Cupriavidus taiwanensis LMG 19424: one gene and its partner. The protein of the gene in region 1 binds, or shares a complex with, the protein of each later gene. Links are inferred from orthologs where the notes say so. Each region holds a gene or a part of one and is shown on either strand. Other genes may lie near its edges. The genes, in order: RALTA_RS13565 and dsbD.

Region 1 (14,654 bases):
TGGCACGACGGCACCGCCGGCGTGTGCGAGCGCGACCCCGACGGCATCACACTGACGCTGGACAACGGCAGCAAGGTGCGCACCGCGCTGGCGATCGGCGCCGACGGCGCGCGCTCGTGGCTGCGCCAGCAATGCCATATCGGCGTCAGCACGCGCAAGTACCGCCAGCTTGGCGTGGTGGCCAACTTTGCCTGCGAGCGGCCGCACCATGAAACCGCATGGCAGTGGTTCCTGGGCGCGCCGGAAAAGCTGATGGCCGACGAGGAACCCGCCAACGGCGAAGTGCTGGCCATGCTGCCGCTGCCGGACAACCACGTGTCGATGGTCTGGTCCGCCGACGAGGCCCACGCGCGCGAGCTGCTGGCACTATCGCCCGAGGCGCTGGCCGCCACCGTGATGCAGGGCGCCAGCGGCGCGGTCGGCGCCCGCTTCGGCGCGCTGCGCTGCGTGACCCCGGCGCAGGGCTTCCCGCTGGTGCTGCAGCGTGCCGACCAGTTCGTGCAGCCGCACGTGGCGCTGGTGGGCGACGCCGCCCACGTGGTGCATCCGCTGGCCGGCCAGGGCATGAACCTGGGCCTGCGCGACGTCGCGGAACTCGGCCGCGTGATGGCCGACAAAGAACCTTTCCGCAGCGAGGGCGACCTGCGCCTGCTGCGCCGCTATGAGCGCGCGCGCGCCACCGACCTGTTGTCGCTGACCGCCGCCACCGACGGGCTGCACCGGCTGTTCTCGCTGCCAGGCAGCGTGGCGCGGGTAGTCCGCAATACCGGCATGCGCGCGGTCGGCGGACAGTCCCTGCTCAAGCGCTTGCTGATCGGGCGCGCGCTCGGCTAGGTCCGCACGCACTGTCCGGCCCGTACGCCCCCTTACCGAATTCCTGGAGTCCACATGTTCCCATCCCTGCGCCGCCGTCCCGCCGTCTACGCCACCATCACCGCCATCGCCGGCGGACTGGCCGCGGCCGGCTTCGCGCTGCACGCCATGGCGGCGGGCGAGCCCGGCACCGACCGCATCAAGGAATCCCTGCAGAAGATGCTGGGCGGCCGCGCCGAAGTGAAGAGCGTCGGCAAGACTCCGGTGCCGGGCCTGTTCGAAGCCAATATCGGCGGCCAGGTGGTGTACACCGATGCCACCGGGCGCTACATCCTGAACGGCGAGATGATCGATACCCGCACCGGCACCAACCTGACCGAGGAGCGGCTGGCCGAGATCAACCGCATCAAGTGGTCGGACCTGCCGCTGGCGCGCGCGATCAAGTGGAGCAAGGGCGATGGCAGCCGCCAGATCGCGGTGTTCTCCGACCCCAACTGCGGCTACTGTAAGCGCATCGAACAAACCTTCCAGCAGATGGACAACATCACGGTGTACACCTTCCTGTACCCGGTGCTGTCGCCGGATTCGGAGACCAAGTCGAAACAGGTCTGGTGCGCGGCCGACCGCACCAAGGCCTGGCGCGACTGGATGCTCAAGCAGGTGGCGCTGACCGGCAACGGCAGCTGCAAGACGCCGCTGGAAGAGAACCTGGCGCTGGGCCACAGCATGAACGTGACCGGCACCCCCGCGGTGTTCTTCACCGACGGCACCCGCATCCCCGGCGCGGCGGACGTCGCCACGCTGGAACGCAAGCTCGCCAGCATCAAGAAATAAGCGTGCGCCGGACCTGTCCCGGCTCGAGCGACGGCCGGACCTGTCCGGCCGTTGTGCTTTCTGGCTTTCCCATCATCGCATGCGATCGCCGCCAGGCGACCAAGGAGACACCATGACTTTCCAGGCAGTGCTGTTGACCCAGGCCCCCGACGGGGCTACCCAGGCCAATCTCGCCACGCTCGACGATGCGCAGTTGCCCGCCGATGGCGACGTGCTGGTTGCCGTCGATTACTCCACCATCAACTTCAAGGATGGCCTCGCCATCACGGGGCGCTCGCCGGTGGTGCGCAAGTGGCCGATGGTGGCGGGCATCGACGGTGCCGGCACGGTGCTGGAGTCCGCGCATCCGCGCTGGAAGGCCGGCGACAAGGTGGTGCTGAACGGCTACGGCGTGGGCGAGACCCACTGGGGCTGCCTGGCGCAGCGCGCGCGCCTGAAGGGCGACTGGCTGGTGCCGCTGCCAGCCGCCTTCACCACGCGCCAGGCCATGGCGATCGGCACCGCGGGTTATACCGCGATGCTGTCGGTGCTGGCGCTGGAGCGCGGCGGCGTCAACGGTCCGGTGCGCCCCGGCGACGGCGAGGTGCTGGTAACCGGGGCCTCGGGCGGCGTGGGTTCGGTGGCGATCGCGCTGCTGAGCAAGCTGGGCTACAAGGTGGTGGCTTCGACCGGCAAGACGCGCGAGGCGGATTTCCTGAAGGCGCTCGGCGCCGACGACGTGATCGACCGCGCCGAGCTGGGCGTGCCCGGCAAGCCGCTGCAAAAAGAACGCTGGGCCGCGGTCATCGATTCGGTCGGCTCGCACACGCTGGTCAACGCTTGCGCGCAGCTGCGCTATGGCGGCGTGGTGACGGCGTGCGGGCTGGCGCAGGGGCTGGATTTCCCCGGCTCGGTCGCGCCCTTCATCCTGCGCGGCATCACGCTGCACGGCATCGACAGCGTGATGGCGGCAATGCCGCTGCGCGAACAGGCCTGGCAGCGCCTGGCCAGCGACCTTGAGCTGGACCGGCTCAACGCGCTGACGCGCGAGATCGGCCTCGGCGAAGCCATCGACGCCGGCCGCAAGATCATGGAAGGCGCCATGCGCGGGCGCGTGGTGGTGGATGTGAATCGCGGCTGAGCAGCACCGGGCCGTCTCGCCGCGCCTTCCTCGCGCGTTCCCCGCGTCGGCGCTGCATGCAGCGCCGACGTTACAATCCTGCCCATGACGCCGATCCGCTACGCCATCGCCCCGCTTCAGCCTGAAGCGCACCTGTTTGCCGTTACCGTCACCGTAAGCGAGCCCGATCCGGCCGGGCAGTGTTTCTCGCTGCCGGCGTGGATTCCCGGCAGCTACATGATCCGGGACTTCGCGCGCAATATCGTGCGCATCCGCGCCGATGCGGGCGGGCGCGAGATCGCGCTGGCCAAGCTCGACAAGCAGCGCTGGCAGGCCGCGCCGGTCACCCTGGCCGACGGCCCGCTGACGCTCAGCTACGAGGTCTACGCCTGGGACCTGTCGGTGCGCGCCGCGCACCTGGACACCACGCACGGCTTCTTCAACGGCAGCTCGGTGTTCCTGTGCGTCGAGGGGCAGGCCGAGCGGCCCTGCACCGTCGACATCCATGCGCCCGCGGGCGAGGCCTACCGCGACTGGCGCGTGGCCACCGCCATGCGCGAGGCGCCGGGCCGCGACGGGGCGAAGCGCTACGGCTTCGGCCGCTACCAGGTGGCCGACTACGACGAACTGGTCGACCACCCGGTCGAGATGGGCACCTTCCAGCTGGCCAGCTTCCGCGCCTGCGGCGCGCAGCACGACGTGGTCTTCACCGGCCGCGTGCCGCAGCTGGACCTGGAACGCGTGTGCCGCGACCTGAAGCGCATCTGCGAGACCCAGATCCGGCTGTTCGAGCCCCGCACCGCGCAGGCGCCGTTCCTCGACAGCAACCGGCGCTACGTGTTCATGACCATGGTCACCAGCGACGGCTACGGCGGCCTGGAGCATCGCGCCAGCACCGCGCTGATCTGCTCGCGCAATGACCTGCCGGTGCGCGGCGACAGCGAAACCAGCGAGGGCTACCGCACCTTCCTCGGGCTGTGCAGCCACGAGTATTTCCACACCTGGAACGTCAAGCGCATCAAGCCGGCCGCATTCGTGCCGTACCGGCTGGCGCAGGAAACCTACACGCCGCTGCTGTGGCTGTTCGAGGGCTTCACCAGCTACTACGACGACCTGGTGCTGGTGCGCTCGGGCTGCGTCACCGAGGCGCAGTATGTCGAGATGCTGGCCAAGACCTGGAACGGCGTGCTGCGCGGCAACGGCCGCACCAAGCAGAGCGTGTCCGAAAGCTCTTTCGACGCCTGGACCAAGTACTACCGCCAGGACGAGAACGCGCCCAACGCCATCGTCAGCTATTACACCAAGGGCGCGCTGGTGGCGCTGGTGCTGGACCTGACCATCCGCGACAAGACCCGCGGGCGGCGCTCGCTCGACGATGTCATGCGCGCGCTGTGGCGCGGCTACGGCCGCGGCTTCTATGCGCCGGACGCGGTGCAGCGCGGCGTGACCGAGGCCGAGGTCTATGCGCTGTTCGATGAAGTCACGGGCCTGCGCCTGGGGCCACTGCTGCGCGCGCTGACCGAAGGTACCGGCGAGCTGCCGCTGCCGGCGCTGTTCAAGCGGTTCGGCATCAAGGCCGAGGCGCAGAAGCCGGCGCGCACCGCCGCGCTGGGAATCAAGGTCAAGACCGAGGACGGCTGGGTGCGCGTGACCCAGGTGCTCGACGGCGGCGCCGCGCAGGCCGCGGGCCTGTCCGCCGGCGACCTGCTGGTGGCCGTCGACGGCGTGCGCATGGCGCCGGGCCAGCTCGACAAGCTGCTGGCACGCTACCGCCCCGGCGACCGCGTCGAGCTGCACGCGTTCCGCCGCGACGAGCTGCAGGCGCTGCCGGTGACGCTGGCGCGCGAGCCGGCGGCGCAGTTCAAGCTCAAGGCGGAGGGCGGGCGGCATGCGGCGCGCTCGCGCTGGCTGGGCCAGTGAGCTAGCCTGGTCTTCTTTCGCCGCGACACCCGACACCGCCACCGCAGTCCAACGCCCCCGCTGCATGCAATACGCGCACGACCCCCGCACCTTCCTGTATTCGCACTATGTGTACCGGGGGCTGCGCTCGGCCACGGGCGTGATCGGCGCGACGCTGATCGCGCTGCATTTCAGCGACCTGCCCACCGCGATGGTGGTGTCGATGGGCGCGCTGTGCACCAGCCTGATGGACCTGCCCAGCCCGCTGAACCACAAGTTCAACGAGATGCTGGCCAGCGTGCTGCTGTGCAGCGTGGTCACGCTGGTGGTGGCGCTGGCCACGCCGTTTCCGCGCGTGATGCCGTTCCTGCTGGTGCTGGTGACGTTCATGGCCGGCATGATGACGGTGTACGGCAACAAGACGCTGCCGCTGCAGTTCGCCGCGCTGTTCGTGATGACGCTCACGATCAATGAAGACTTCCTCGTGCGGCGTGCGCTGGAACATGCGGCACTGTTCAGCATCGGCGCGGTCGCCTATCTCGGTTACGCGATGCTGGTGAGCTGGGTCACCGAGCGCCGCACCCGGCAGCAGGTGCTGGCCGAATCGCTGTACGAGCTGGCGGGCTACCTCGAAATCAAGGCCGGCTTCTACGACGCCGGCAATGACTTCGAGGCGCAGTTCAACCAGCTGGTGCGCCAGCAGATCGTGGTGGCCGAGCGCCAGCAGGCCGCGCGCGACCTGGTGCTGCGCGGCAACCGCACCCCGCACGATGGGCTGCTGGTGCAGGTGCACCTGCGCATGCTCGACCTGTACGAGTACATCCTGTCGACCAACACCGACTATCCGATGCTGCGCCAGACCTTCGCCGGCACGCCGGTGCTGGACCACCTGCGCGGGCTGGTGATGCAGATGTGCAAGGACGTGGAAGAGATCGCCTACGAAGTCACGCGCGGGCGTGGCTCGTACGCCACGGTGGAATACCGCCCGGGACTGCGCGCGGTCGAGGCCGAGATCGCGCAGTTGCGCCACCACCATATCAACCCGGCGGCGATGACGGCGCTGGTCGAGACGCTCGACATGATGCGCGGCGCGATCACGCTGATCGGCCAGCTGCACGAGGCCTCGCGCACCCCGGTGGAACCGGCCAAGGTGCTGCCCGGCTCGGACATGACACCGTTCCTGACGCGCCAGAAGTACGAGCTGAGCGTGCTGCGCGACAACCTGAAGTGGAGCTCGCCGGCATTCCGCTTTGCGCTGCGGGTGTCGATGGCGGTGGCGCTGGGACTGTGGATCGCCGAACGCCTGCCTTACGTGTCGCACAGCTACTGGATCCTGCTGACCATCATCGTCATCCTGAAGCCCAACTTCAGCATGACCAAGCAGCGCTACAACGACCGCGTGATCGGCACGCTGATCGGCTGCGTGGTGTCCGTCGCGATCCTGAAGGTGGTGCACCAGCCGCTGATCCTGTTGGGCGTGCTGTTCCTGTCGCTGGTGGCCAGCGCCGCCTTCGTCACCATCAAGTACCGCTACACCGCCATCGCCGCCTGCATCCAGGTGCTGATCCAGATCCACCTGCTGATGCCGGGGAGCCCCACCGTGGCGGGCGAGCGGCTGGTGGATACGGTGATCGGCGGCATCATCGCGTCGCTGTTCAGCTTTGTGCTGCCGAGCTGGGAGTACCGCGCCATCCCCAAGCTGGTGGAGGCCGTGCTGCAGGCCAACCGCCGCTATATCGCCGCGACGCGCGACCTGCTGCTGCGCCGGGCCAAGGATGACTTTGCCTACCGCGTGCAGCGCAAGCAGTTCATGGACAACCTGTCGGCGCTGATCTCGTCGTTCCAGCGCATGCTGGACGAGCCCAAGAGCCGGCACCGCGCGGTGGACAACCTGAACCGCTTCATCGTGCAGAACTACCTGGTCGCCGCGCACGTAGCCGCGGCGCGCATCCAGGTGCGCCAGCACTACGATGAGCTCGATATCCCGGCCGCCGAGGCCGCGATCGAACAGGCCACCGAGGCCGCCAGCCACAGCCTGCAGGTGGCCAGCGAGCGGCTGCACGCCGACGAGCGCGGCGGCGGCCGCGGTGCCGGCTTCATACGACGGGAAACCGTGGCGGCGGATGCCGGCAAGCCGGTTGCGGCTGGTGCCGAAGCGGCGGCCCAGGCGGCGGTTCAGGCGGCTCCTGAACAAGTCGTCGAAACCGTCACGCCCGAAGCGGCCGAAGTGGCCGAAGCCGCGGAAGACGCCGCCGCGGAACGCCGCGCCCGCCTGGCGGATTCCGCCGACAAGCGCCGCACCGACACCCTGGTGCAGGCCGCCGCGGCGGGCGAGTCGAGCGAACAGGCCGGGGCGACATCGAGCTCCACCGGCCGCCCCGCCAACGCGGTGCTGGAGCGCCGGCTGCGCGCGTTGCGCGAGGACGCGGCCAAGATTGCGCTGCGCACGGGCGCGATCGGGCGGGCGATGCGGGCGCGGTCGTAGGATCCGAAACCGATTTTTTTCTCCCCTCTCCCGCGCGCGCGGGAGAGGGAAGCAGCCCAGCGCGAAGTTAAATGCCGTGCCCGGCAGCCCCCTCGTCCTCCGGCAACGTCAGCATCCCGCTGTGATAGCTGTACTCGAAGATCTCCCCATACCGCCCCCATCCGATCGCCACGCTCAGCACGCGTTCGGCCTCGGCCGGCTTGAGGAACTGCTCCAGCTCTTCGAGCACTTGTTCCTCGCGGATCTCTCCCGCTTCGCTCGCCACCAGCTCGCGGCGCACATGCGCGGCCAGCGCGACGTTGGCGAGCAGTTGCCGGCCGAAGATCGCCTTGCGCTGCTGTGGCCCGGCGGCGTAGTAGGCGCGACCCGCGTCGGTGGCGGCGATGTCGCCGGCCTCGATCGACACCAGCTGCACCAGTTGCAGCGCTTCGCAGGCCGGCAGCAGCTCGTCGTCGGTCAGGCCGGCTTCGTCGGCCAGGTGGGGCAGGTCGGCGCGGCAGTGGAAGGGCGCCTCGCACAGCAGGTCGAGGATGGCTTCCATCTGGCTGATGTCGGCGTCCGGCAGCCGGTAGCCGATCTCGCGCGCGTGCGCCGGCACGCGCGCCTCGGCCGCCGGGGCCGTCATCAGCGCGTAGATCTGGTCGACCAGCGCGCGCACCTGCGCGCTGTCGCGGTTGCGCGGGCGCGGCAGCGCCACCGGCACTTCGGCGCGGATGCGGCCCGGGTCGCTCGACAGGATCACGATTCGGTCGGCCATCATCACCGCTTCTTCGATATTGTGCGAAACGATCAGGATTCCCTTGATATTGGCGCGCCCGCTTTCCCACAGCGCCAGCATCTCGTCGCGCAAGGTCTCGCCGGTCAGGACGTCCAGCGCCGAGAACGCTTCATCCATCAGCAGCAGGTCGGGCTCGGTCACCAGCGCGCGCGCGATGCCAACGCGCTGCCGCATGCCGCCTGACAGCTCGCGCGGCAGCGCGCTGTTGAAGCCCGCCAGGCCGATCATGTCGATCGCGGCCTCGGCGCGGCGCTCGCGCTCGGCCCGGGGCACGCCCTGCGCCTCGAGTCCCAGTTCCACGTTCTGCTGCACCGTCAGCCACGGAAACAGCGCGAAAGACTGGAACACCATGGCGATGCCCTCGGCGGTGCCGGCCAGGCGCTGGCCGCGGAAACGCACCTCGCCGCGGTCGGCACCGACCAGCCCAGCCATGATGCGCAGCAGCGTGGACTTGCCCGAGCCGGACTTGCCCAGCATGGCGACGATCTCGCCCTCGCGCAGGGTCAGGTCGACGCCCTCGAGCACGGCGCGGTCGCTCTGGCTGGCGGTGCGGAAGACCTTGCCGACGCCGCGCAGTTCAATCACCGCCGCGGCGGTGGGGGTTGCAATGTTCTCTGCCATCGTTGCCTTGGTGCCTTACAAGCGTGTGCGCTCCTGCGCGAGTTGGTACAGGCGGTTCCACAGCAGCCGGTTGAAGCCGACCACGAACAGCGCCATCACGACGATGCCCAGCGCAATGCGGGGGAAGTCGCCGCGCGCGGTGGTCTCGGCGATATAGCTGCCGAGGCCGGTGGCGACGATGGTGCGGTCGCCCCAGGTCACGTATTCAGACACGATGCTGGCGTTCCACGAGCCGCCCGCTGCAGTCACCAGGCCGGTCAGCAGGCTGGGGAACACCGCCGGAATCAGGAAGCGCTTCCACAACAGCCACCCGCGCAGGCCGAAGTTGCGCGCGGCAAGCCTCAGTTCCGTGGGGATGCCCGACGCCCCCGCGATCACGTTGAACAGGATGTACCACTGGGTGCCGAAGATCAGCAGCGGGCTTAGCCAGATCTCGGGATTCAGCCCGAAGCGCGCGATCAGCATTACCGCCAGCGGGAACATCAGGTTGGCCGGGAACGCGGCCAGGAACTGGGCGACGGGTTGCGCGATGCGCGCCAGGTCCGGGTTCAGGCCGATGCGGATGCCGATCGGCACCCACACCAGCGCCGCAAGCGCGATCAGCACGATCACCCGCACCATGGTCAGCGTGCCCAGCCACAGCACATGGACCACTTCGGACCAGCCCACCTCGCTGTGGACGAAATAGCCCACGCGCAGCAGCGCGGCCAGCGCGACCAGCACGATCGCCGTATCGCGCGCACGGCCCAGCCATCGCGCGCGGCGCGGATCGATCGGCCTGGCCGGCGCCGGCGCACGCCCGCGCGCGCCCCACGCCAGCGTGCGCGAGCCCAGCGCCGCGGCCTGCGCCAGCAAAGCCCCTGCCCACGCCGAGCGCCGCAGCAGGTCCAGCAGCCACGACTGCGGCAGCTTGTCCTGCGCCAGGGTCTCGAAGCGGAAGCGGTCGGCCCAGGCCACCAGCGGGCGGAACAGCAACTGGTCGTACAGCAGGATGCCCGCCAGCATTGCCACGATGGCCCAGCCGATCGCGGCCAGGTCCTGTTGCTGGATCGCCAGCGCGATATAGGAGCCGATGCCGGGCAGCCGGATATCGTGGCCCGATACCGAGATCGCCTCGGACGCGACCACGAAGAACCAGCCGCCGGACATCGACATCATCATGTTCCACAGCAGCCCCGGCATGGCGTACGGCACTTCCAGCCGCCAGAAGCGCTGCCACGGCGACAGCCGGAACATCGCCGCGGCCTCCAGCAAGTCGCCCGGGATGGTGCGGAACGACTGGTACAGGCTGAACGCCATGTTCCAGGCTTGCGAGGTGAAGATGGCAAAGATCGCCGCGCACTCCACGCCCGCCAGGTTGCCCGGAAACAGGGCGATGAACCCGGTCACGGTGATCGACAGGAAGCCCAGCACCGGGATCGACTGCAGGATGTCGAGCGCGGGCACGAGCACCTTTTCCGCGCTGCGGCTCTTGGACGCCAGCGCGGCGAAGGCCAGCGAGAACAGCAGCGACGCCGCCAGCGCGGCCAGCATGCGCACGCTGGTGCGCATCAGGTAGTAGGGCAGGTAGGCCACGTCCAGATGCACCGCCAGCGGCTGGTCGGGGCGGAACGGGACATTCATCTGCTGCGCGGCGAACGCGATCATCACGATCACCGCAAGGATGATCGGCAGCAGCGCCAGGTCGAAGCGGTTGGGCGGGGCGCGCAGCAGCTGGCTGTCAAAGCCCGGAGCGGGCTGGGCCGCGTTGCGGTCGGCGGGTGGCATCATGGACGCTTCTCGGGTGGATTCGAGCGAAAGGGCGTGCTTGTGGCCTGCCCGGGTTCAGTTCGCCAATCCATGGCTACTGTCATTCCCGCGTAGGCGGGAATCCAGCGTCTTTCATGCCCCGGGGACAAAGTCACTGGGTTCCCGCCTGCGCGGGAACGACCGTGGTGAGCTGAGCTTATTGGCGTATGCCGCCGGCTTCACCCCGTGCAGCGCGCACCCTTTGTAACGCCCGGCATGGCGGTCTAGTTTACTTGGTGTCGATGACAGAACGCGCACGCGTCGCGTGCGCTCACGGGAAAACGGCCATGAACAAGGCAACCTGGCGCCTGGTCGCGCATGGGCGCGTGCAGGGCGTGGGCTATCGCGCCGCCTGCGCCGACGCGGCGGATGATCTCGGCCTGGGCGGCTGGGTGCGCAACCGGGCCGACGGCACGGTCGAGGTGATGGCGCATGGCACGGTCAGGCAGCTGGAAGCGCTGCAGGCGTGGATGGAGACCGGCCCGCCGGCGGCGCAGGTGACGTTTGTCGAGGTCGGGCGCGGAGACGGTGAGTTCGCCGGCTTCGAACTCCGGCCGACGGTCTAGCGGCGCGGCCTGCTAGGCGGCGGTCCAGTCGACCGGCGTGCGGCCGTGGGCCTGCAGCCAGCGGTTGGCCTCGCGGAAGTGGCCGCAGCCGAGGAAGCCCCGGTGCGCCGACAACGGCGACGGGTGCGGCGCTTTCAGCACGCAGTGGCCCGCGCCCAGCAGCGGCTTCTTGGCCTGGGCATGGCTGCCCCACAGCATGAACACCAGGTTCGGCCGGCTTGCGGCGAGGTGCTGGATCAGGCAATCGGTGACCGCTTCCCAGCCGCGCCGCGCATGGCTGGCGGCCTGGCCCTGCTCGACGGTCAGCACGGTGTTGAGCAGCAGCACGCCCTGGCGCGCCCAACCTTCCAGGTTGCCGGAAGTGCGCGGCGGGCAGTTGCCGTCGGCGCCGAATTCCGCGGCGATTTCCTTGAAGATGTTGCGCAGGCTGGGCGGCACCTTGATGCCTTCGGGCACCGAGAAGGCGAGCCCGTGCGCCTGCGGCAGCTCCACCCCGCCGACCGTGCCGGTGCCGTGGTAGGGGTCCTGGCCCAGGATCACCACCTTGACCGCGTCGGGCGGCGTCAGGTGCAGCGCGTGGAAGACATGGTGCGGGAACACGGGCTTGCCGGCGGCGCGCTCGCCGTCGACAAAGGCGGCCAACTCGCGCCACGCCGGAACGGCGATGCAGGGCTCGAGCAAGGCGCGCCAGGCGGCGGGCAGGGCGTCGGCCTGGGCTTGCAGGCTGGCGGCGGGGGAGGGTTCGCCGGGGGCGCGTGGCGCCTCGGCAAATAGATCGGCTTGCATGCGGTAAATGCGCGGCGGGAAAACCGCGATTATGACGCCTTGCCCTCGGCGATTCCCGCCAGGCGGTAGCCGCGCGCGGCCTTGCTCAGGTCCGACGGCGCCAGCGCAGCCACGGCGGCAAGCCGTGCGGCGAAGGCACGCAGCGCATCCGCGGCGTGCGCGGCGTCGCCATCGAGCCATTCCAGCTCGAGTTCCTGGATGCGCTCCTGCGCGGCACTACTTGGCGCGCTGATGGTGCCGGTGTCGAGCGCGGCTTCGATGCGCGCGCCGTCCTGCGTGACGATCCAGGTGCGGCGGATGAAGTCGGTGCGGAATACCGGCGCCAGGCTGCCGATCAGCGGCGCCAGAACGGCTTGCGCCTCTGCGGGAAAGCTGTGCAGCTCGATGGCCTCGCCGGCGATGGCGGTCTCCCACTCATGCCGCGTGGCCAGGCCGCCCTGGCTGCTGCCGGCGGTCTTCAGCGTCTGCAGCCACTGCTCGCCCTTGCGGCGCAGGCGCAGCGCGGCGCGCGCCCGGGCCAGGTGACGCTCGGGTGTGTCGAGGTAGACGTTGAGCAGCGTGCCTTTGCCTTGCGGCTGGCCGTTGGCGTCGAGCCACGCGGCCAGCGGGGCCAGCGCGGCGTCGGGGACGGCGAGTTTGAGTTCGATTTCCTGGGGCATGGGGGAGGAAATCAACCAAACAACCGCGCCAGCTCCACCCCGGGTTCCTTCGCCCGCATGAAGGCCTCGCCCACCAGGAACGCGTGCACATTGGCATCGCGCATGCGCTTCACGTCCGCCGGCGCGAGGATGCCCGATTCGGTCACCACCAGCTTGTCGGCCGGAATATGCGGCAGCAGGTCCAGCGTGTTGTCCAGCGACACCTCGAAGGTGCGCAGGTTGCGGTTGTTTACGCCCAGCAGCGGCGTCTTCAGCCGCAGCGCGGCTTCCAGCTCATCGTCGCCGTGCACTTCCACCAGCACGTCCATGCCGAGTTCCAGCGCGCACGCTTCCAGCTCCGCCATCAGGCCATGGTCCAGCGCGGCGACGATCAGCAGGATGCAGTCGGCTCCCCAGGTGCGCGCTTCATAGACCTGGTACAGGTCGACCATGAAGTCCTTGCGCAGCGCCGGCAGCGGGCAGGCGCCGCGGGCGCGCTTCAGGTAGTCGGCGTGGCCCTGGAAGAAGTGCTCGTCGGTCAGTACCGACAGGCAGGCCGCGCCATGCGTGGCATAGCTCTCGGCGATGGCCTCGGGCAGGAACTGCTCGCGCAGCACGCCCTTGGACGGCGAGGCCTTCTTGATCTCGGCGATCACCGCGGCGTGGCCGGCCGCGATCTTGTCGCGCAGCGCGCGCTCGAAGCCGCGCGGCGCGAGGCCGGCCTCGCTGCGCAGGCTTTCGGCCTCGGCGCGCAGGCTGGGCAGGTCGCGCCGCTTGCGCGCGGCGGCGACTTCGTCGGCCTTGACGGCCAGGATCTTTTGCAGGATGTCGGACATGCGGCTATCTGGCGGAAATAAAGGGATCAGGCCTTGAACTGCTGCGTGGCCCGCACGAAGGCGTCGAGCTTCTGCCGTGCCGCGCCGCTGGCGATGGCCTCGCGCGCGCGGCGGATGCCGTCTTCGACCGAGTCCGCCACGTTGGCGGCGTACAGCGCGGTGCCGGCGTTCAGCGACACGATCTCGCGCGGCGTGCCCGGCGCGTTCGATAGCGCCTCGAGCAGCATTTCCTTCGATTCGGCAGCGTCGGCAACCTTGAGGCCGCGGTTGGAAATCATCGACAGGCCGAAGTCCTCGGGATGGATCTCGTACTCGCGCACTTCGCCGTCCTTCAGTTCGCCCACCAGCGTGGCGGCGCCGAGCGAGACCTCGTCCATGCCGTCCTTGCCGTACACCACGATGGCGTGCTGCGCGCCCAGGCGCTGCATCACCCGCACCTGGATGCCGACCAGGTCGGGGTGGAACACGCCCATCAGGATGTTGGGCGCATCGGCCGGGTTGGTCAGCGGCCCCAGGATATTGAAGATGGTCCGCACACCCATTTCCTTGCGGATCGGCGCGACGTTCTTCATCGCCGGGTGGTGCGTGGGCGCAAACATGAAGCCGATGCCGGTTTCTTCGATGCACTGGCCGACCTGCTCGGGGGTCAGCATGATGTTCACGCCCAGCGCCTCCAGCACGTCGGCGCTGCCGGACTTGGAGCTGACGCCGCGGTTGCCGTGCTTGGCGATCTTCGCGCCCGCGGCGGCGGCGACGAACATCGACGCGGTCGAGATATTGAACGTGTGCGAGCCATCGCCGCCGGTGCCGACGATATCGACGAAGTTCTCGCGGTCCTTCACCGCCACCTTGTTGGCGAACTCGCGCATCACCTGCGCGGCGGCGGAGATCTCGCCGATGGTTTCCTTCTTGACGCGCAGACCGGTCAGGATCGCGGCGGCCATCACCGGCGAGATCTGCGCCTGCATGATCTGCCGCATCAGGTGCAGCATCTCGTCATGGAAGATTTCGCGGTGCTCGATGCAGCGCGTCAGGGCTTCTTGCGGCGTGATCATGGCGTTCTCGTTGACAGTCTGGATGGCGTGGTGCGGGCTGGAAGGTGCGGAATCGAGCAGTCTCATCGCGGCGCCTTGACGAAGTTGGCCAGCATCGCATGGCCATGCTCGGACAGGATCGACTCGGGATGGAACTGTACGCCTTCGACGGCGAGCGTTTTGTGGCGCACGCCCATGATCTCGCCGTCCGGGGTCCAGGCGGTGATCTCCAGGCAATCGGGCAGGGTCTCGCGCTCGATCGCCAGCGAATGATAGCGCGTCACGTCGAAGTGCTTGGGCAGCCCGGCGAAGACGCCTTGCTGCGTGGTCTCGATAGTGCTGACCTTGCCGTGCATCACCTGCTTGGCCCGGATCACCTTGCCGCCGAAGGCTTCGCCGATGGCCTGGTGGCCCAGGCATACGCCCAGCATCGGGATCTTGCCGGCGAAGTGCTGCAGCGCCGCGACCGAGATGCCG
Region 2 (14,864 bases), 140 kb from region 1 along the record:
CCGTTGCCGTCGCGCGACGGTTGCGGGCACACCGCTTACAATCGAGCCAGGCATCCGCCTGGCTCTTTTGTTTTGTGCGGGTCGGCGGCGGCCGGCCGCGGGGAGAGTGTCGATGCAAAGCCATACTGACCAAGTTGCCGATCCGGACGAGGTGCTCGTCGTCGTCACCAACGCACCCGACGCCGACACCGCGGCGGGCTTGTCGCGGGCCGTGCTGCAGGCGCGCGCCGCCGCCTGCGTGAACCGTCTGGCGCCGGTTGAATCCGAGTACTGGTGGCAGGGCAAGCTCGAGCAGGCGCAGGAATGGCCGCTGCTGATCAAGACCACGCGCGCACGCTACGCTGCGCTCGAGGCCGTGATCCGGCAACATCACCCCTATGACGTGCCGGAGCTGCTCGCGTGGCCCGTGTCGGCGGGCTACGGGCCCTACCTGGCATGGGTGCGCAGCGAGACCGCCGGCGTGCCGGCGCAGGCAGGTACGGCAGCACCCCAGAAACAAGACCAACAGGAATCGGCTTCATGAACATCGGTTTGGCACGGCGGGCGGGCACGCCCGGGCAGATGTGGGCGCGGCATATTGCCGCAGCGCTGCTGGCGGCGCTGGCCTGGCTGTGCCTGGCGGGCAGCCTCCACGCCGCCACCGAGGACGACTTCCTGCCGCCCGAGCAAGCCTTTCGCTTCGCCGCCAGCCAGCCTGACGACAAGACCATCGAAGTCCGCTTTGACGTCGCGCCGGGCTACTACATGTACCGCGAGCGCTTTTCCTTCGCCGCGCAGCCGGCCGGCGTGAAACTGGGCGCGCCGGCCTACCCGCAGGGCAAGGTGAAGTTCGACGAGACCTTCGGCAAGGAGATGGAGACCTACCGCGACAGCGTGGTCATCCGCATCCCGGTGGAGGCAGCGCCCGCCGACGGCAAATGGACGCTGACGGTGACGTCCCAGGGCTGCGCCGACAAGGGCCTGTGCTATCCGCCGATGGAAAGCGTCCACAAGGTCGGGGGCAGTGCCCTGGCCGACCTGTTCGGCAAGCGCGGCCGCAGCGACGCTCCGGCGGCCGAGCGGGCTCCGGCACCCGCCGCACCCGCCATGCCGGGCGCAGCCACGACTCTGCGCGCCGACGACAGCGACCGCATCGCCGGCGCACTGGCCAGCCGCAACCTGGGCCTGATCGCCGCGCTGTTCTTCGGCCTGGGCCTGCTGCTGACCTTTACGCCGTGCGTGCTGCCGATGGTGCCGATCCTGTCGTCGATCGTGGTCGGCGAGCACGTCACGCGCAGCCGCGCGCTGCTGGTGTCGCTGGCCTATGTGCTGGGCATGGCGGTGGTGTACACCGCGGTCGGCGTGGCCGCGGGGCTGCTGGGCGAGGGGCTCTCCGCCGCGCTGCAGAAGCCCTGGGTGCTGGGTGCCTTCGCGGCGCTGATGGTGGCGCTGGCGCTGTCGATGTTCGGCCTGTACGAGCTGCAGCTGCCGCAGCGCTGGCAGACCCGGCTCGCGGAATCCTCCAACCGCCGCCAGGGCGGCCAGATTGCCGGCGCCGCGGCGATGGGGGCGATCTCCGCGCTGATCGTCGGGCCTTGCGTGACGGCACCGCTGGCGGGCGCGCTGGCCTATATCGCGCAGAGCCGCGATGCCGTGACCGGCGGCGCCGCGCTGTTCGCGATGGCGCTTGGCATGGGCGTCCCGCTGGTGCTGGTGGGTGTGGGCGCTGGCAACCTGCTGCCGCGCGCCGGCCGCTGGATGGAGGTGACCAAGCGCTTCTTCGGCTTCCTGCTGCTGGGTGTGGCGCTGTGGATGCTGGGGCCGGTGCTGCCGGCGTGGGCCACGATGCTGTTGCTGGCGGCGCTGCTGCTGGTGGCGGCGGTGTTCCTGGGCGCCTTCGACGGGCTGGGGCCGGATCCGCGCAACCTGGTGCGGGTGGGCAAGGGCGTGGGCGTGCTGTTTGCCATCGCCGCCGCGATCGTGCTGATCGGCGTGGCCTCGGGCGGACGCGATCCGCTGCAGCCGCTGTCGCACCTCAGCGTGGCGCGGACTGTCGGCGAAAACGCCGGCGGTGCGCAGACGGTGCGCTTCGAGCGCGTGCGCAGCGTCGCCGAACTCGACGCCCGCGTGGCGCAGGCCGCCGCCGCGGGCAAGCCCGTGCTGCTGGATTTCTATGCCGACTGGTGCGTCAGCTGCAAGGAAATGGAGCGCATGACCTTCGTCGACCCGCGCGTGCGCGCGCGGCTGTCGGAAATCGTGCTGCTGCAGGCGGATGTGACCGCCAACAATGCCGACGACAAGGCCCTGCTCAAGCGCTTCGGCCTGTTCGGGCCGCCCGGCATCATCCTGTTCGGGCCGGACGGGCGCGAGCGCCCGGTGCGCGTGATCGGCTACCAGTCGGCCAACCGCTTCCTGGAAAGCCTGGAGCGCGCTTTCGGCACGCGCACGCGCACCTGACTTGCACGTGAGGCGTACCCAGCCCTGCGGCTAGCGCTCCAGCTGCCGCGCCAGTCCCCACAGCGCCGCCAGGACCACCGCCACGGCACCCATCAGGCCGATCGACCACCAGAAGCCCTGCGGCTCCTGCAGCCACGGCATGCGCTCGAAGTTCATGCCGAAGACGCCGGTGATCAGCGTCAGCGGCATGAACAGCGCCGTGATCAGCGTCAGCGCGCGCATGGTGCGGTTGGTGCGGTGCGCGACCGCCGAGAAGTGGATCTGCACCGCCGATTCGATCGAATCCTCCAGCCGGCGCGCATGCGCCAGCACCCGCTGGATATGCTCCATCACGTCGTTGATGCGCACCAGCAGCACTTCGTCGCGCCCCGGCGCATTGGCCGCGCCGCCGGGCTGGTCGCTGCTGTAGCGGTTGTCGAGCAGGCTGTCGCGGAATTCCTGCAGCGCGTCGCGCTGCTCCTCGCTCAGGTGTTCCAGCTTGCGCAGCTGGATGCGGGCATCGAGCAGGCCTTCCCAGCTGGAGAAGCTGCGGCGCGAGTTCAGCAGCGCGCGCTGCCAGCGGTCGAGCTGGCGCGTCAGCGGCGCGCGCAGCTCCAGGTAGCGGTCGACCATGGCGTTGAGCAGACGCAGCATCAGGTCCTCGGGCCGGCTCGGCGGACGGATGCCATGCAGCAGCGACTGGCCGTTGCCACGCGCAGGCACGGCTTGCGGACGCGGCGCCTGGCACAGCTCGAGCAGCCGCTGGCGCACCTGGTCGATGGTGCGCGACGGCCCGGAGCGCACCGTGACCAGCACGGTGTCGAACATGAAGAACGTGACCGGCTGGGTATCGATCTTGGCCAGTGCCGGCAGGAAGCCAGGCGCATGACGCTTCTGGCGGGCCGCTGCCTCGGCCGCGGGCGGCTTGGTGAGACTAGCGCCGCCGGCCGCCGCATCCTGCGGCTCGGCCCCGACAATGGCGCGGCTGGTTTCGAAGGTGAGCTTGCGGAAGATCACCATGTCGTACGCATGGGTCGTATCGAAGTACGACGGATGCGCGGCGTTGGTGGCGTCGGCCATGTGCAGGTCGAGGATGGGCGCGCCGGCCAGCTGGCGCACCTGCTCGCGCCACGCGTCGGGCGCCGCGGTGACCTCTTCGGTGGAGAAGTCCGCCCACACGAACAGCGACGCGGCATTGCCTGACAGGAAACTGCCCGCCTCGGTGAGCGAGGCGAGCGGGTGTACCTGGCTCGCTGAGAAACCTAGCAACTCCATGCGCGGTCGGTCGGCGTCAGGCCTGCAGCAGCCGCGCGGCGTCGCGCGCGAAATACGTCAGGATGCCGTCGGCGCCGGCGCGGCGGAAGGCCAGCAGCGATTCCATCATCACCTTGTCGTGGTCCAGCCAGCCGTTCTGCGCGGCGGCCTTGAGCATCGCGTACTCGCCGCTGACCTGGTACACGTAGGTCGGGAAGCGGAACTCGTCCTTGACCCGGCGCACGATGTCCAGGTACGGCATGCCGGGCTTGACCATCACCATGTCGGCGCCTTCCAGGATGTCCTGCGCCACTTCGCGCAGCGCCTCGTCGGTATTGGCCGGGTCCATCTGGTAGGTCATCTTGTTGCCCTTGCCCAGGTTGGCGGCCGAGCCCACCGCGTCGCGGAACGGGCCGTAGAACGCCGACGCGTACTTGGCCGAGTACGCCATGATGCGGGTATGGATATGGCCGTTGTCTTCCAGCGCGGTGCGCACCGCGCCGATGCGGCCGTCCATCATGTCGGACGGGGCAACGATGTCGACCCCGGCCTCGGCCTGCGCCAGCGCCTGGCGCACCAGGATCTCCACCGTCGCATCGTTGATCACGTAGCCGTTGTCGTCGAGCACGCCATCCTGGCCATGGCTGGTGTACGGGTCGAGGGCCACGTCGCACAGCACGCCCAGTTCGGGGAAGCGGTCCTTGAGCGCGCGCACGGCGCGCGGCACCAGTCCGTCCGGGTTGGTGGCCTCGATGCCGTCGGGCGTCTTCAGCGACGGGTCGATCACCGGGAACAGCGCCAGCACCGGGATGCCGAGCTTGACGCAGTCTTCGGCCACCGGCATCAGCAGGTCGACCGATACGCGCTCAACGCCGGGCATCGACGCCACGGCCTGGCGCTGGTTCTGGCCGTCGAGGATGAAGACCGGGTAGATCAGGTTGTCCGGGGACAGGCGATGCTCGCGCATCATGCGGCGGGAGAAATCATCGCGGCGCATGCGGCGCGGGCGGAACTCGGGGAAGGTGGACATGGCGGCTTCTTGGCGGAAGAGGACGAAATGCAGGGCCGGCAAGTACGGCGCGCGCAGCGCCATGCGGCCGGCCGAAGAAAAACTAAACTTTTGTGCGTGCCCGACATCATACTCGCGGACACTTTGCGTTGCGCGCTGCGCGGCGCGGTGTCCCCCGCTACTCCTCCCTGAGCGGGTACCCGCCTCACCGGCGGGAAAGTTTGTCCCCGTTGCTTGCGACGGGGCTTTTTTTTGCGCGCCCGCTGCCGGAATCACGCGGCCGGATCGGACGCAGGGGGCACCGCGGGGGGCACGCTATTCGCGGCGGCCGGCTCGCGTTCCGCCTTGCGCGCTTCCGGCAAGTTGAGCCAGCCGGCGATCACAGCCTGCGCCTCTTCGATGCCGCGGCGCTTCAGGCTGGAGAACAGCTGCGCCGTCATCGGCACCGGCGTCTCCAGCTGTTCGGCATAGCCTTGCAGCATCTTGCGGGTTTCGCGCAGGGCCTTGGCATTTTCGCTGTTGGTGAGCTTGTCGGCCTTGGTCAACAGCACGTGGATGGGCCGCCCGGTGGGCAGGAACCACTCGACCATCTGGCAATCGAGGTCCGTGAACGGCCGGCGCGCGTCCATCATCAGGATCAGGCCGGCCAGTTGCTGGCGGGTCTGCACGTAATCGCTCAGCAGGCCCTGCCAGTGGTACTTGGCGGAACCCGAGACCTCGGCATAGCCGTAGCCGGGCAGATCGACCAGGAACGCCAGCGGATCGGGCGCCTTGACCGGCGCCACCGAGAAATAGTTGATGTGCTGGGTGCGCCCGGGCGTGCGGGACGAGAAGGCCAGCCGCTTCTGGTTGCACAGGATGTTGATGGCGGTGGACTTCCCCGCGTTGGAACGCCCGGCGAACGCCACCTCGGGCACGGCCGTGGCTGGCAGGTCGCGCAGGTGGTTCACGGTGATGAAGAAGCGGGCCTGGTGAAGAAGGGACATGCGCTAGAGCGGTGGGGCGGGACGCGGAAGCCGCGCGCAGCGCGGGCGGGGCCGGGGTCTCGCCAGGGTGGGATGGCTGCGGCTTGTGGCCGCCCGCCGGGGTTGATCTGGCGCAGCCCGAAGCGGGCACGACACGGCGCAAGGCATCAATCCGGCACATAACTTATTGTACAATACGCCGGTTTACGGTCTCCTGAGCGGGTGACGCGTGGCATCCATGCCGCGTGCCTCGGCTGCCGTCGTCCGGGCGGGAAGCCTAGTGTGTCGTTCCATCGTGGGCAAGGCCTTGCCCCGCATTGCGCGTTGCACCGGACGGTGCGGCGGCAGCGGGCGCGGGCTGGCGGGGTCTGCCGCCACGGCCAGCGTTGCGCGGATCGGTCAGCCGCTCGCGGGTCGCCACGATTCCCAGCCTTTTGCACCGGCGCGTCCTCACCGCCGGCAAAGCGCCGGACCGGCACGCATCACGGTATCCAAAACAATTCAGAGAAGGTGTGCGAATGAACCGCATTGCGAAGATTCTGGGTGTCCTGGCTCTGGCCGTTCCTGCCGCCGCCCTTTCCGGTCTGGCATCTGCCGCAGAGCAGGCCGCCGCAAAGGCGGACCCCGCCAAGGGTGAAACGCTGTACACGCAAGGTGCCCCCGATCGCAATGTGCCCGCCTGCCTGAGCTGCCACGGTGCCGCCGGCAACAGCGCGGCCGCCGCCAATCCCAAGCTGGCCGCGCAGCATCCCGAGTACGTCCACAAGCAACTCGCCGACTTCAAGGCCAAGGCCCGCAACAACGCGATCATGGTGCCGATGGCGTCGGTGCTGACCGACGAGGAAATGCGCAACCTCGGCGCCTACCTGGCCAAGCAGCCGCTCAAGCCGGCCACCGCCAAGAACAAGGACAGCATCGAAGCCGGCCAGAAGATCTACCGCGCCGGCATCGCCGCCAAGGGCGTGCCGGCCTGCGCTGCCTGCCATGGCCCTGCCGGCGCAGGCATTCCGGCCCAGTATCCGCGCATCGGCGGCCAGTGGGCCGACTATACCGAGGCACAACTGGTGGCATTCCGCCAGGGCACCCGCAAGAACAACCCGGTCATGACGACCATCGCCGCCAAGATGTCGGATGCCGAGATCAAGGCGGTGGCGGACTACGTCGCCGGGGTTCGCTGACGATCCGGGATTCCGCGACGCTGGCGGCTCCGCGCGCCGGCGCATCGGTTGAGCGGCCGCCGCCGGAAGGCGCGGCCAGGCATGCAACCGAACGCGCTTGTCACAATCGAAAAGGGTGGCCTGCTTGCCAAAGCATGTCCACCCTTTATTCATTTCCAGGCCGTACGCTGTTTTAGGTTTCACTGCACATGTCGACCGCTTCCACTTCAGGGCTGCACCTGAAGACCTCTCACCGCGTGCTGCGCGACGCGGTCGAATTGTTGTCCTCGATGCGCTTTGCGATCGCGCTGCTGACGGTGATCTCCATCGCCAGCGTGATCGGCACCGTGCTCAAGCAGAACGAGCCGTATCCCAACTACGTCAACCAGTTCGGCCCGTTCTGGGCCGAGGTGTTCCATACGCTGTCGCTGCAGAAGGTCTACGGGTCGTGGTGGTTCCTGCTGATCCTGGCGTTCCTGGTGGTGTCCACCAGCCTGTGCCTGGTGCGCAACGCGCCGAAGATGATCGCCGACATGCGCTCGTGGAAGGACCATGTGCGCGAGCGCAGCCTGCGTGCCTTCCATCATCGCGGCGAGTTCGACGGCGCGCGTCCGCGCGCCGAGGCGGTCGGCCGGCTGTCGGCGTTGCTGCGCAACCGCGGCTACCGCATCAAGGCGGTCGAGCACGACGGCGCCACGCTGCTCGCCGCCAAGGCCGGTGCTGCCAACAAGGCCGGCTATATCCTGGCCCACACCGCCATCGTGGTGATCTGCCTCGGCGGCCTGCTCGACGGCGACCTGCTCATCCGCGCGCAGATGTGGCTGGGCGACAAGACGCCGATCCGCGGCAACGCGGTGATCAGCGAGATCCCGCCGCAGCACCGGCTGTCGGTGAACAATCCCGGTTTCCGCGGCAACGCCTACGTGCCCGAGGGCTCGACCGTCTCCACCGCCATCCTCAACATCGCCGACGGCGCGCTGGTGCAGGACCTGCCCTTCGCGATCACGCTCAAAAAGTTCAAGGTCGACTTCTACGAAACCGGCATGCCCAAGCTGTTTGCCTCGGACGTGGTCGTGACCGATCGCGCCACCGGCAAGCAGACCGAGGCCACCATCAAGGTGAACGAGCCGCTGATCGTCGACGGCATCGCCATCTACCAGTCCAGCTTCGAGGACGGCGGCTCGCGCCTGAAGTTCGTCGGCTATCCGATGCAGGGCAGCGCCCACGCCACCTTCAAGATCGATGGCGCGGTGGGCGGCAACAAGCCGCTGGCCGGCACCGGCACCAGCGCGGACAGCGACGGGCTCACGGTGGAGTTCAGCGACTTCCGGCTGATGAATATCGAGAACGTCACCGATGCCTCGGGCAAGCCCGATGCACGCGGCGTGGCGCGCAAGTCCTTCAACGAGACCCTGGACAAGCACCTGGGCGCCGCCGCCAGCACCGACCGCGCCAAGACGCTGCGCAATGTCGGCCCGTCGGTGCAGTACAAGCTGCGCGACCGCACCGGGCAGGCGCGCGAGTACAACAACTACATGGTGCCGGTGCAGATGGACGGCCAGTCGGTGTTCCTCGCCGGCATGCGCGAGTCCCCGAGCGAGCCGTTCCGCTACCTGCGCATTCCCGCCGACGACCAGGGCAGCGTGGCCGACTGGATGCGCGTGCGCGCCGCGCTGCAGGACCGCGCGCTGCGCGGCGAGGCCGCGCGCCGCTTCGCGCTGGCATCGATGCCTGGTGACGACAAGGCCGAGCTGCGCCGGCAGCTGGCCGAAAGCGCGCTGCGCGCGCTCGACCTGTTCGCGGGGGCGACGCGTCCCACGCCGGATTCGCCGCCGGGCGGCTTCACCGCCATCGCCGCCTTCCTGGAAAAATCGGTGCCGCCGGCCGAGCAGCAGAAGGCCGCCGACGTGCTGCTGAAGATCCTGAACGGCTCGATGTGGGAGCTGTGGCAGCTCGCTCGCGCGCAGGACCAGCTGCCGGCGGTGGCCAACAGTGCCCAGAGCGGCGCGTTCCTGCAGCAGGCCATCAACGCGCTGTCGGATAGTTTCTTCTATGGCGCCCCCGTGTTCCTGCAGCTCGACGACTTCCAGGAAATCAAGGCCAGCGTGTTCCAGTTGACCCGTGCGCCGGGCAAGAACATCGTGTATCTTGGCTGTCTACTGCTGGTGCTGGGCGTGTTCGCGATGTTCTATATCCGCGAGCGCCGGGTCTGGGTCTGGGTGAAGGAAAAGCCCGCCGACGCGTCCGCCACGGGCCACACCGGCGACGGCGATGCCGGCAGCCATGTGCTGATGGCGATGTCGACCCAGCGCCGCACCCTGGATTTCGAGAAGGAATTCACGGCGCTGCGCGACGACATCGGCCGCGCCGCAGGGGGCCAAAGCGCCGCCCAAGAGCCCGCCGGCACTCCCCACTGAATCGAGCAGGTACGCTATGTCTTCTAATGTGAACCAGGCCGGACCCGCCATGCGCGGCGCCACGCGCGGCGACACTGGCGCCGACGAGGCCTACCTCGAACCTTCCTTCTTGCGCCGCCTGAACTGGGTGGACTGGCTGTTCGCGCTGGCGCTGGCCGTGGGCGCCGGCGTGGCGCTGTCGCAATACGGGCAGTGGATGGACGGCTACGACAAGGCGGTGCTGATCGGCGCCGTGCCGACCTTCGCGCTGCTCGGCTGGCACTGGAAGCCGGTGCGGCTGCTGATGGTGGCGCTGGCGGTGCTGTCCCTGTTTGCCATCCAGCTCTACCAGGGCCAGCTCGCGCGCGCCGACCAGGCCTTCTTCCTCAAGTACTTCCTGTCGAGCCAGTCGGCCATCCTGTGGATGAGCGCGCTGGTGTTCCTGTCCACGCTGTTCTACTGGGTCGGGCTGGCGACGCGCTCGGGCACGGGCTACAGCCTGGGCAGCAAGCTGTGCTGGGGCGCGGTGGTGCTGGGCTTCACCGGCATGCTGGTGCGCTGGTACGAGTCCTACCTGCTTGGCACCGACATCGGCCACATCCCGATCTCGAACCTGTACGAAGTCTTCGTGCTGTTCACGCTGATCACCTCGCTGTTCTACCTGTACTACGAAGGCCGTTACGCCACGCGCGCGCTGGGGCCGTTCGTGATGCTGGTGGTGTCGGCCGCGGTCGGCTTCCTGCTGTGGTACACGGTCAGCCGCAACGCCCAGGAGATCCAGCCGCTGGTGCCGGCGCTGCAAAGCTGGTGGATGAAGATCCATGTGCCCGCCAACTTTATCGGCTACGGCACCTTTGCGCTGGCGGCGATGGTCGCGGTGGCCTACCTGCTCAAGCAGCGCGGCATCCTGGCCGAGCGCCTGCCGTCGCTGGAACTGCTCGACGACGTGATGTACAAGGCCATCGCGGTCGGCTTTGCCTTCTTCACCATCGCCACCATCCTGGGTGCACTGTGGGCGGCCGAGGCCTGGGGCGGCTACTGGAGCTGGGATCCCAAGGAAACCTGGGCGCTGATCGTCTGGCTGAACTACGCGGCCTGGCTGCATATGCGGCTGATGAAGGGGCTGCGCGGCACGGTGGCGGCCTGGTGGGCGCTGGTCGGCCTGCTGGTGACGACCTTTGCGTTCCTGGGCGTGAACATGTTCCTGTCGGGGCTGCACAGCTACGGTGAACTCTGACGCGCGCATGCTGCCATGCAAAAGACCTGCCTTCGGGCAGGTTTTTTTTTTTGACTTTTTTTCAATTTTTTTGGCCGCTGCGGGAATAAAGAGATCACATCCGGTGTTTACTGGAGGGACGGTGCCGGCTGGCGGCGCCGAATTGCATGGAGAACAAGATCATGGCAAGTCTGCGTCGTAACGCTGCTGCATCCCTGGTTCGTCCCGGCGCGCTCGCGCTCGGCTGCGCGGCCGTCCTGCTCGCCGGTTGTGCCGGCATGGGCATGGGCGGCGGCAGCGCCGGCAATCTGCCGCCCACGGTGAAGGTGACCGATGGCGTGCTGACCGATCCGCAGGGCCTGACGCTGTACACCTTTGACCGCGACACCGCCGGCAGCGGCAAGAGTGCCTGCAATGGCCCCTGCGCCACCAACTGGCCGCCGCTGATGGCGGCCCCGGGCACCAGCGGTTCGGGCCAGTACACCATCATCACACGCGATGACGGCAGCAAGCAGTGGGCCTACCGCGGCCAGCCGCTGTACCGCTTCGCCAAGGACGCCAAGCCGGGCGACCGCACCGGCGACAACGTCAACAACGTCTGGCACGTGGCCAAGCCCTGACGCGGCGGCAGCCACTACCTGAGCCACCCCGGTCACGACGGCCATCCCGGCATGGAAGGGTTTGACGGCCAGCTCGTTGCGCTGGCGCCGCGGCTGCGGCGCCATGCGCGCGGCCTTACCGGCGACGCGGCCCTGGCCGACGACCTGGTGCAGGACACGCTCGAGCGCGCGCTGCGCTACCGCTGGCGCTTCCGCCTGCGCCCCGGCGCCTGGTGGGGCGACGGTGCCGACGGCCTGCTGCCGTGGCTGCTGACGCTGATGCACCGCCTGCGCCTGAACGCCTTGCGCCGCAAGGACCTGGTGGTGGCCACCGATACCCTGCCCGAGGTCAGCGGCCCCGCCGAAGACCCGGGCCTTCGGCGCGACCTGTCGCAGGCGCTGGCGCAACTGCCCGAGCCGCAGCGCGCGGTGCTGCTGCTGGTCAGCCTGGAACAAATGACCTACGCCGAGGCCGCGCGCGTGCTCGACATCCCGCAGGGCACGGTGATGTCGCGGCTGGCGCGGGCACGCGAACAGATGCGGCGGCTGCTCGACGGCGCGGCCCCGACCCGGACTCCCACCGCCGCCAATCCGCTGCAACGGGTGAAATGATGGCGGGCATCCACGAAGCCGATCTCCACGCCTATGCCGACGGCCAGCTGACCGGCGCGCGCCGCGCCGCCGTCGAGGCCTACCTCGCGCAGCACCCGGACGCGGCGGCACAGGTGGCTGCCTGGCGCCGGCAGGCCGAGGCGCTGCATCGCTCGCTCGACCCGGTACTCAACGAACCGGTGCCGCTGGCGGCCTTGCCGCCGGGTTTGCACGGCGACCAGGGGCGCACCCGCGCCCGCGACGGCCGGCGCGACGGCACCCGGCCCCGGCCGCGCTGGACCATGGCCCTGGCGGCCACTTGCGCGTCGGTCGCGTTGCTGGCCGTCGGCGGTACGCTGGGGTGGCTGGCGCACGGCCGCCTCGGCGGCAGCAGGCTGGTGCTCGCGCCGGGCGAGCGCTTTGCGCGCGAGGCGCTGGCCACGCATGCGGTCTACGCCCCGGAGATGCGCCACCCGGTGGAAGTCGCCGCGACCGAAGAGGCCCACCTGGTCGCCTGGCTGTCCCGGCGCCTGGGCACGGCCCTGCAGGTGCCCGACCTGCGCGCGCAAGGCTTCCACCTGATCGGGGGCCGGCTGGGCGTGGCCGAGGGCGGCCCGTCGGCGATCCTGATGTATGAAGCCGACGACGGCACGCGACTGTCGCTGCAACTGCGGCGCATGGCGCAGGGCACGCCCGATACCGGCTTCCGCGTCGAGCGCATGACGGGAGAGGGCGCGCGGCGGCGAGTACCGGGCCGCGACCCGATGATGGCGTTCTACTGGATCGACCGCGACCTGGGCTTTGCGCTGGCGGGGCCGCTGGAGCGCGCCCGGCTGCTGACGCTGGCGCAGGTGGTGTACCAGCAATACCAGGGCGGATAGCGCACCGCGCCGCGCTTGCGGCACCTGGTACGCGAAGGTGCCGCTGCCGCGTCGTTTCGGCAGCATCACAAAAAAACTGTCAGGACTGGCCCGCACTCCGCGACCAAGCCCGGAGTCCAATCCTGCAAGCGCGCCAGCACTTCGGCGCGGGCACGACCAGGCAACCGAGGAAAACCATGCTGATTCCGTCCCCCAAATGGCTGCGCGGCGGCGACATTGCCGCCAGCGAAATCACCCCTCGCCATGTCTTCGAATCGCGCCGCCGCATGCTGGCGCTGGCCGCTGCCGGTGCCGCCGGCGGCACGCTGGCGCCGTGGTTCGCGCGCCAGGCCCTGGCGCAAGGGCAGCATGGCGCCCGGCTGCCCGCGACGCCCAACAACACCTACGTCATCACCGAAAAGCGCACGCCCTACGAGGAAGTGACCACCTATAACAACTTCTACGAGTTCGGCACCGACAAGTCCGATCCGGCGCGCCACGCCGGCACGCTGCGCCCGCGTCCGTGGCAGGTGGCGGTCGAAGGGCTGGTGAAGAAGCCGAAGGTCTATGACCTCGACGAACTGACCAAACTGGCGCCGATGGAGGAGCGCGTCTACCGGCTGCGCTGCGTCGAGGGCTGGTCGATGGTAATTCCCTGGATCGGCTATCCGCTGGCCGAGCTGATTCGCCGCGTCGAGCCACAGCCCGGGGCGAAGTACGTGCAGTTCATCACGCTGGCTGACAAGAAGCAGATGCCCGGCATCAGCAGCGGCGTGCTCGACTGGCCGTACAGCGAGGGCCTGCGCATGGATGAAGCCACGCATCCGCTGGCGCTGCTGACCTTCGGCCTCTACGGCGAGGTGCTGCCCAACCAGAACGGCGCGCCGGTGCGCATGGTGGTGCCGTGGAAATACGGCTTCAAGAGCGCCAAGTCGATCGTGAAGATCCGCTTTGTCGACAAGCAGCCCCCGACCAGCTGGAACCTGGCCGCGCCGCAGGAGTATGGTTTCTATTCGAACGTGAACCCGGACGTCGACCATCCGCGCTGGAGCCAGGCCACCGAGCGCCGCATCGGCGAAGAGCGCGGCAGCGGCTTTGGCGCGCTGTTCGCGCCCAAGCGCAAGACCCTGCCGTTCAATGGCTATGGCCAGCAGGTGGCAGCGCTGTACCAGGGCATGGACCTGAAGAAGTTCTTCTGATGCAAGGCGAGCGCATGGCTACCTCTTCCTCTGCCGCCGCGGCCGCCGTGCGCAAGCCGGCAGGCCTGGCGACGCTGGCGCCGCAGCGGGTGCGCGCGCTCAAGGTGCTGATCTGGGTACTGGCGCTGCTGCCGTTCGTGCGGCTGCTGTACCTGGGCGCGACCGGACAGTACGGCGCCAACCCGCTCGAATTCGTCACGCGTTCGACCGGCACCTGGACGCTGGTGATGCTGTGCCTGACGCTGGCGATCACGCCGCTGCGCCGCCTCACCGGCTGGAACTGGCTGATCCGGATGCGGCGCATGCTGGGTTTGTTTGCGTTCTTCTACGGCTTGCAGCACTTCCTGCTGTGGATCGGCGTGGATCGCGGCTTTGACGTGGCCTACATGATCAAGGACGTGTACAAGCGGCCCTTCATCACGGTTGGCTTTACCGCCTTCATGCTGATGGTGCCGCTGGCGCTGACCTCGACCAACGGCATGGTGCGCCGCCTCGGCGGCAAGCGCTGGCAGGCGCTGCACCGGCTGGTCTATGCCATCGCGGTGCTGGCCATCCTGCATTACTGGTGGCACAAGGCGGGCAAGAACGACTTCGGCGAGGTGTCGATCTACGCAGCGGTGGTGTTCGTGCTGCTGGGGATGCGGCTGTGGTGGCGGCTGCGCAAGCCAGCCGCGGGGACGCGCCAGCCCGCCGCGTAGGCAGCGGCGGGCCGGGCCTGGGGGACTCAGTCCTGCAGCAGGCGCTCGTCGCGGAACAGGTCTTCGACCAGCTCGCGCTCGCGCACCAGATGCACCCTGGCGCCGTCGACCATCACTTCGGCGGCGCGCGGGCGCGTGTTGTAGTTGGAACTCATGGTGAAGCCGTAGGCGCCGGCCGACATCACCGCCAGCAGGTCGCCAGGCTGCACGGCCAGCGCACGGTCGCGGCCGAGCCAGTCACCGGATTCGCACACCGGGCCGACGATGTCGTAGGTCACGGCCGCGCCGTCGCGCAGCGCCACCGGCTCGATGCGGTGGTAGGCCTCGTACATGGCCGGACGGGCCAGGTCGTTCATGGCGGCGTCGACGATGCAGAAGTTCTTGGCCGCGCCCGGCTTGAGGAATTCCACCTGCGTCAGCAGCACGCCGGCGTTGCCCACCAGCGAGCGGCCCGGCTCGAACAGCACCTCGCGGTGGCCGTGGCCGCGCGCGGCGACGCGCTCCA

What was found.
Region 2: the proteins of RALTA_RS13565 (region 1) and dsbD are in contact, whole or in part, in a crystal structure (PDB 1JZD), measured with the Escherichia coli proteins. The link is inferred for Cupriavidus taiwanensis LMG 19424 from one-to-one orthologs.

The regions. Positions count from the first base shown.
Region 1 is NC_010528.1:2,939,072-2,953,725, reverse strand. What follows is about bases 1-2,767. They hold RALTA_RS13565 (DsbC family protein), read left to right. Parts: upstream 1-888; coding sequence 889-1,647; downstream 1,648-2,767. Other genes in these bases: acuI (acrylyl-CoA reductase (NADPH)), read left to right, coding at 1,760-2,767; RALTA_RS13570 (UbiH/UbiF family hydroxylase), read left to right, coding at 1-834. In the rest of the region: RALTA_RS13555 (M61 family metallopeptidase), read left to right, coding at 2,852-4,666; RALTA_RS13550 (FUSC family protein), read left to right, coding at 4,731-7,130; RALTA_RS13545 (ABC transporter ATP-binding protein), read right to left, coding at 7,198-8,529; RALTA_RS13540 (ABC transporter permease), read right to left, coding at 8,545-10,299; RALTA_RS13535 (acylphosphatase), read left to right, coding at 10,605-10,883; RALTA_RS13530 (uracil-DNA glycosylase), read right to left, coding at 10,896-11,669; RALTA_RS13525 (CYTH domain-containing protein), read right to left, coding at 11,699-12,328; indole-3-glycerol phosphate synthase TrpC, read right to left, coding at 12,340-13,143; trpD (anthranilate phosphoribosyltransferase), read right to left, coding at 13,170-14,198; RALTA_RS13510 (aminodeoxychorismate/anthranilate synthase component II), read right to left, coding at 14,261-14,654. UniProt on the Escherichia coli protein: Acts as a disulfide isomerase, interacting with incorrectly folded proteins to correct non-native disulfide bonds.
Region 2 is NC_010528.1:3,077,057-3,091,920, reverse strand. What follows is about bases 1-2,977. They hold dsbD (protein-disulfide reductase DsbD), read left to right. Parts: upstream 1-519; coding sequence 520-2,436; downstream 2,437-2,977. Other genes in these bases: RALTA_RS14205 (magnesium transporter CorA family protein), read right to left, coding at 2,467-2,977; cutA (divalent-cation tolerance protein CutA), read left to right, coding at 113-523. Also shown: more of RALTA_RS14205, read right to left, coding at 2,978-3,690; hemB (porphobilinogen synthase), read right to left, coding at 3,707-4,699; yihA (ribosome biogenesis GTP-binding protein YihA/YsxC), read right to left, coding at 4,951-5,664; RALTA_RS14190 (c-type cytochrome), read left to right, coding at 6,162-6,821; RALTA_RS14185 (cytochrome c biogenesis protein ResB), read left to right, coding at 7,010-9,217; c-type cytochrome biogenesis protein CcsB, read left to right, coding at 9,267-10,433; RALTA_RS14175 (COG4315 family predicted lipoprotein), read left to right, coding at 10,595-11,032; RALTA_RS14170 (RNA polymerase sigma factor), read left to right, coding at 11,084-11,623; RALTA_RS14165 (anti-sigma factor family protein), read left to right, coding at 11,620-12,483; protein-methionine-sulfoxide reductase catalytic subunit MsrP, read left to right, coding at 12,660-13,661; protein-methionine-sulfoxide reductase heme-binding subunit MsrQ, read left to right, coding at 13,661-14,359; lysA (diaminopimelate decarboxylase), read right to left, coding at 14,386-14,864. UniProt on the Escherichia coli protein: Required to facilitate the formation of correct disulfide bonds in some periplasmic proteins and for the assembly of the periplasmic c-type cytochromes.